One region of the Corynebacterium sp. UBA4397 genome, then DNA from elsewhere that is predicted to be linked to it. Evidence: riboswitches for the same ligand, from Rfam matches in the RefSeq annotation. Region 1 holds a riboswitch; the other holds the start of a gene.
What was found. Region 1 has a riboswitch for thiamine pyrophosphate ahead of thiC (phosphomethylpyrimidine synthase ThiC). Riboswitches for the same ligand answer to the same signal wherever they lie in the genome.
Positions count from the first base shown of each region.

Region 1 (3,404 bases):
TGCGCCGTCTTGGCGGGCTCAGCCGGCAGGGTCTCATCGTGATAGTCCTGCGCGGTGACTGGATCGAGCCCGAGGGAGAACTGATCCAGCCAGCGGAACTCAAAGCGGGCCTTGGATAGGGCGTCGTCCCGCGCGGTGGCACCGGGATGTCCCTTGGCAATATCGGCCGCGTGGGCGGCGATCTTGTAGGTGATAACGCCGGTCTTCACGTCGTCGCGGTTTGGCAGACCCAGGTGCTCCTTGGGAGTGACGTAGCACAGCATCGCGGTGCCGTAGCGGGCGATCTCGGTAGCACCGATGGCCGAGGTGATGTGGTCATAGCCGGGCGCAATATCGGTGACGAGTGGGCCGAGGGTATAGAAGGGTGCGCCTTCACACAGCTCCTGCTGGCGTTCGACATTCTCGCGGACCTTCTGCAGCGGGATATGCCCGGGGCCTTCGACCATGACCTGCACGTCATACTTCCAGGCGCGTTTGGTCAGCTCGGCTAGGGTATCGAGCTCGGCGAATTGTGCGGCGTCGTTAGCATCGGCGATGGAGCCAGGACGCAGGCCGTCGCCCAAGGAAAAGGCGACGTCATAAGCCGCGAAGATCTCGCAGAGCTCGTCAAAGTGCGTGTAGAGGAAGTTCTCCTGGTGGTGTGCCAAGCACCAACCGGCCATGATGGAGCCGCCGCGGGAGACAATCCCGGTTACGCGATCCGCTGTGAGCGGAACGTAGCGCAGGAGAACACCTGCGTGGACCGTCATGTAGTCGACGCCCTGCTCGCATTGTTCGATGACGGTGTCGCGGTAGATCTCCCAGGTCAAGGCGTTGGCATCACCGTCGACCTTTTCCAAGGCTTGGTAGATGGGCACGGTGCCGATGGGAATCGGCGAGTTGCGGATGATCCACTCGCGGGTGGTGTGGATGTCATTGCCGGTGGAGAGATCCATGAGGGTATCGGCGCCCCATTTGGCGGCCCACTCCAACTTGGAGACTTCCTCGCTGATGGAGCTGGTCACAGCAGAGTTGCCGATGTTGGCGTTGATCTTGACCAAGAACTTAGAACCGATGATCATCGGCTCGGCCTCGGGGTGATTGACGTTGAGCGGGATGATGGCGCGTCCGGCGGCGAGCTCGGAGCGCACGAGCTCGACGTCGCATTGCTCGCGCAGCGCCACAAAGCGCATCTCCGGGGTGATTATTCCCCGGCGGGCGTAGTGCATCTGGGTGACGCGCTTGCCGGGCTTGGCGCGCAGGGGGGTGGGCCGGCGGCCGTGCCACTGCTGGGAGGGGGCGCCGCGGCGCACGGCCCCACGGCCGTCATCCTCGAGGCGGTGGCCGCGTGCTTCATAAGGTTCGGTGTCACCGCGCTCGGTGATGAAGGGGGTGCGCCACGGTGCGAGTCCTTCCTCGGGGACGCTTCCGGGGCCCATCGTGCGATAGACGCGCAGAGGTGCGTTTTTCGAGCCATCGGGGGAATCGAGCTGGTCAATCTCGGTGACCGGCACCTTGATGCCATGCTCTTTGTCTTCCAACCATGCCAGGTGATGGGAGGGGTGTTGTTCAGAAATTTTGGGTGTAGGCAAGACGAGCTCCTCACTTCCTACGCCGGTACAAACCGGTTCAGGTTCTACGGTCCCGGGCACTTATCAGCCCGATCTCAGTCCCTAGTGGGACCCCCGTGTGGACACCTAATCTGTACCACGGGCCGCGAAGGCTGGCAATGCACCCGGGGGTGGAGGAGTCCTTAAGAAGTGGGCCCTGGCAGGAAGAAAACGATGTGATCCTCGCTGGAGGAAACGGGCTGAAAACCCAGGTGGAGGTAGAGGCGGTGGGCGCGCTCATTGTCCGTGTTTACGGAGAGCGAGACGCCTGGGAAGCCCAATTTTTGGGCAAGTTCTGCGGCTGCGGCAAGCAGCCGCGTGCCCACGCCCTGCCCGCGGTAGCGCGGTTCTACCGCGAGGGCGAGCTCGGGGATGTCGGCGCTGACGTAGCCAAAACCGTGCCGGTCCTCGTTGCCCCAATTCAACCAGATCCCGCCGGCAGGAATATTGCCCTCCCAGGCGATGAAGCCGCCGTCCTGCGGCTCCCAGTCGCGCACATAGTAGTCATAGTCTTCGTCGAAGCCGGGGCTGACTTCCTTGTCCTCTTGGCCAAAAACATCGGTCAGGAAGTTGAGCCTGGCCAGGTAGGTGCGGTCGGTCTCGGCGGTGGGTAGCAGCGTGAAGTCCATGCAGGCCCAGTCTAGCTTTCCTGGCCGTGCTCCCATTGGGTATAGGCCCGCGCATAGCGCCCGCCGGCTGCGATGAGGCTTGCGTGATCGCCGTCCTCGACGATGCGCCCAGCCTCCATGACAAGGATGCGATCAGCGCTGCGAGCCTGGTCAAGACGGTGCGCCACGACCAGGCAGGTGCGGCCTTGCGTGACCTTCCGCGCGGCTTCCTCGAGAACCTCGGCATGCTCGGAGCCGGCCTCGGAGGTGGCTTCATCCATGATGAGCACGGGCGGCTGGCGCAACAACATGCGCGCAAGGGAGAGCTGCTGCTCGGCCTCCGGGCCTACTTCCGGGTTGCCTGCGCCTATGGCGGTGTCCAGCCCCTCCGGCAGCCAGCGCGAGGACTCATCAAGCCCTACTGCGTGAAGGGCTTTCCATAGCTCGGAGTCGGTGGCTGCGGGACGCGCCAGCAACAGGTCCTCGCGCAAGGTGCCCGAGAACAGGTGTACCTCCTGGGTGACGAGGGCGACGTGCCTGCTCAGCCAGCTACTCGACGTCGCCGCCGTGTCAACCTCTCCTAAGAAAATCTGCCCGGCATCGGGGTATTGCAGCCCGGCCACCAGGGCGGCGAGCGTGGACTTTCCCGCGCCGGAGGTGCCCACCAGGGCGGTGGTGGTGCCAGCTTCTAGCTCCAGGTTGATGTCGCGCAAGACGCTTGCCCCTCCCGGATAGGAGTAATAAAGGCCCGCGATGCGCACCGAAGGTGCGCTCTTTAGTGGGGGTGTGGTTTCTGTGGACGGGACGTCGTCAAGCAGGGTGAGCGCCACCGCGCGCCCCAGGCTGGTTCCGGCATGTTGGATCTCTCCGGCGAAGAACAAGAGGTTGAAGACGTGGATTTCCAGGCGCGTGACCAACAAAACCGCGGCGGCTGCCTCGCCCTGGGAGATCCAGTCGAAGGAGACCATGGGGACGGACATGAGGATTATCCCTATGAGCAGGAATCCATAGGCAATGGAGCCCTGCGCGAGGATGCGGGTGAAGAGGGGAATCCTGTCTGCCCAGGACTGCACCGTTTCCCAGGAATAGCGCTCCATGCGGCGCGCGGCCCAGGTACCCAGACGGAAATGCCGCAGGGTGTCCAGGGCGCGGATCGTGTCGAGGAGGATGCTATTGCGGCGTGCCTCGACGGAGGAGACCACATTGG
Region 1 covers NZ_DGRD01000022.1:22,484-25,887, reverse strand. Annotated here, with positions in the region: gene thiC (phosphomethylpyrimidine synthase ThiC) at 1-1,571, opposite strand, end outside; TPP riboswitch at 1,569-1,678, opposite strand; gene B2696_RS05070 (GNAT family N-acetyltransferase) at 1,733-2,218, opposite strand; gene B2696_RS05065 (ABC transporter ATP-binding protein) at 2,230-3,404, opposite strand, start outside.

Region 2 (3,404 bases), on a different contig from region 1:
GAATGACTGCGGATTCCCGGTCTGGATTTTTAGCCATGAAACTTCTCCTTGAGAGTGTGGGCGGCGGCTTCAGGGTCTTGCGCCGCCATGATTGCGCTGATTACGCAGACCCCGGAGAAAACCGAGCCTGCTAGGAAAGAAACACTGTCGGCATTGATTCCGCCGATCGCCACGGCTGGGATGTCGCGCTCACTCGCGCGAGTGGCAAGGCGTCTGGCCTCTTTCACTCCGAGGCCAGACGGCGCATCGAGTTTTGTAGCGGTGTTAAACACCGGGCCGATACCGACGACATCCGGCAAAAGATGTGGGGAGGTCGTTGCAAGCCCGTCGAGGGCATCAAGATCGGCATCACTTCCTACAGAAAGGCCAATCAATTGCTCGGGTCCAAGGGCCGCGCGGGCCTGTGCAAGCGGCATATCATTTTGCCCTATGTGCAGGTGACAGCCCAGTTTAGCCGCAACCTCAACCCGGTCATCGATAAAGAGCGGGACATCACCCAGAATCGCTAGCAGCTCCCGGGCGGTTTCCTCGACCTGGGCGTCGCTGCCCTCCTTGTCGCGCAGTTGGACCACCCCAACGCCGCCAGTTAGTGCGCGCTGGACGACGCCGACAACCTCCTCACGGCCTCCGCCCAAGTAGGGATCGGTGACGAGATAGAGGGACCAATCAATGCCTCTTGTTGCGCCGGCTCTTGATGAATCAGACACTGTTATACCTGCGCGATTTCTTCTATTCGGCCGCTCGAGGCGATGGCTTGACCGTCAAGCTCATAGAGCGCGTCTATCCACGCCACGGCAAAGGAACCGGGCGCATGGCATGTGCTGGCAGCTACCTGACCGGCTGCACCCATATGCGCATGGGCGGCTAGGACTGCCTCAAAAGGGTCCTGCCAAGCAGCAAGATAAGCAGCTACGAGAGCACCGAGGGAGCAGCCAGTACCGATGACTAGCTGCAGCATCGGATCCCCGCTGTGCAGATAAACAGCCCGCTCGCTACCACCCTGGACGCGAACGATGAGATCGCGCTCACCGGAAACTGCCACGACCGCACCAGTGCGGCGCGCGAGGGCCAGGGCAGCAGGCAAGGCTGCATCGACGCCGTCCGTGGAATCGACGCCGCGGCCGCCAGCACCGGCGCCGGAAAGCGCGATGATTTCAGAGGCATTGCCCCGAATGGCAGCAGGCTTTTCCCCGAGAATCGACAGCATGAACTCGGTGCGGTAGGCCAAGGCACCTGCGCCGACTGGATCCAGTACCCACGGAGTTCCAGCAGAATTAGCGCCGGCGATGGCCGCTCGCATGCCCGCATAAGACTCTTGTGAAGGCGTCCCCGCGTTGATTAAGACTCCTTGTGCGACTTGCGCGAATGCACCGGCTTCCTCCGGGGTATCGCACATGGCGGGGCTGGCTCCAGCAGCTAATAAGACATTGGCCGTGACGTCCATGACCACGGAATTTGTCAAACATTGAATGAGTGGGGCATTACTGCGCACGGCTTCGCGTGCGCGTGAATAAGCGCTATCCACAACTTTCCCTTCGCTAGTTCTAACTAAGTGCAGGTTCTATGGGTCTAATCTCAGCTGCATCTGCAGCACCCCAGGTTGCACTTTCGACTCTAGCAAATCTGCACACCAAGGCCCCCCGAGAAGGTTGTCTGGCACGTCTCCACAAGGCGCCGTGCACATGGGGTGCTGTGCTGCATTTTTGGGGCATTTTGGTGCAGGAAAGGGCGGGGAAGTAAAGGGAAAGGGAAAGAAAGCAAAACGAACGAAGCCCCCGCTCTCCTGCGGCACATGCTGCAGGAGAGCGGGGGCTAGAGGCCTAATCAATAAGCTTTAAAAATCAAAAAGCCTTGAAAAGAATTACTTCTCGTTAGCCTTGTTGATGATGTTGCGAGCATCACGCTGCTGGAGGGTGAAGTTAAGGTGTCCGCGATCCCTAGAGACAAGGTTGCCCAGCCAGTTGACCACGGTGACGAAGCGGTTGCGGAAGCCAACCAGGTAGGAGGCGTGCAGACCCAACCACGCCAACCAAGCAGGAAGGCCGGTGATCTCGGTCTTGCCAATCTTCATCACGGCATTGAAGCGGGAAATGATGGCCATGGAACCGCGATCGAAGTAGTCGAAAGCTTCCTTCTCGTTGGCGGTGGACTCCTCGTCGACCTTGGCCTCAATGAGCTTGGCGGCGTGGGTGCCGCCCTGAATTGCCACCTGGGCAACACCAGGGAGGCGGTTGAGGCTAATCATGTCGCCGACGATATAAACGTTGGAGTATTCACCAACGGTGAGATCCTCATTAACGGACACGCGGCCGGCGCGGTCAGACTCAACGCCTGCCTGGTCAGCAACGAGCTTGCCCAGGGGCGAAGCCGACACGCCAGCGGACCAGATCTTCGTGGCACCGGCGATGGTGGTGATCTCCTCGGTCTTCATGTCCTTATAAGTCACAGCGTCAGCATCGACGTTGGTGACCATAGCGTTGAGGCGAACATCGACGCCGAGCTTCTCGAGCGAGCGCTGAGCCTTGCGCCCAAGACGCTTGCCAAAGGGAGGGAGCACCTGGGGTGCACCGTCGAGGAGGTAAATCTTTGCTGCGGAGGTGCCGTAGTTGGAATAAGCATCAGACAGCGAGCGGTTTGCCAGCTCGGCGATCTGACCAGTCAGCTCCACGCCGGTGGGGCCGGCGCCGACGATGACGAAGGTGAGCAGGCGCTCGCGCTCTGCAGGATCATCCGTGAGCTCTGCCTTTTCGAAGGCGGAGAGGATACGGGCGCGCAGCTCGAGTGCGTCATCCAAGGTCTTCATGCCGGGGGCAAACTCAGCAAAGTGATCGTTGCCGAAGTAAGACTGGCCAGAACCAGCGGCGATAATCAGCGAGTCATAAGCAAAGGTGCGCTCGAACTCATCAAGATTTGCGGTGACGGTCTGCTTCTCCAAATTGATGTCGGTGACCTCGCCGTTGACGAAGTGAGCGTTGTCTTGTCCGCGCAGGACCTGACGGGTGGAAGGAGCGATCTCTCCGGCAGAAATCAGGCCAGTGGCAACCTGGTAAAGCATGGGCTGGAAGAGGTGGTGGTTCTTCTTGTCGATGAGAGTGATCTCAACGTCTGCACCCTTGAGGTGCTTGACGGCATTGAGCCCGCCAAAACCGGCGCCGATGACGACTACGTGATGGCGACCGCCGGTGGGGCGGTATGGAGTTTCTGCCATGGTGAAGTGATGCCTTCCTAAAGCTATATTTTTGGTACCGCCATAGCATAGTCCTTTGATATAGGACATGCATACTTTATCCCCGTTTAACTGGATCTTCACCGGCATGCCTGTCCGTTTTGTCACTGCGGGGATACTAATATTGGGGTGATAGTTAGTTGCTGTCTCGTGCAGCTTTTGTTGTCATGCACACAGC
Region 2 covers NZ_DGRD01000008.1:39,747-43,150, forward strand. Annotated here, with positions in the region: partial or broken gene B2696_RS02165 (bifunctional hydroxymethylpyrimidine kinase/phosphomethylpyrimidine kinase) at 1-671, opposite strand, end outside; gene thiM (hydroxyethylthiazole kinase) at 710-1,525, opposite strand; TPP riboswitch at 1,513-1,608, opposite strand; gene B2696_RS02180 (NAD(P)/FAD-dependent oxidoreductase) at 1,862-3,208, opposite strand.
Region 2: another riboswitch for thiamine pyrophosphate. It lies ahead of thiM (hydroxyethylthiazole kinase); the one in region 1 lies ahead of thiC (phosphomethylpyrimidine synthase ThiC).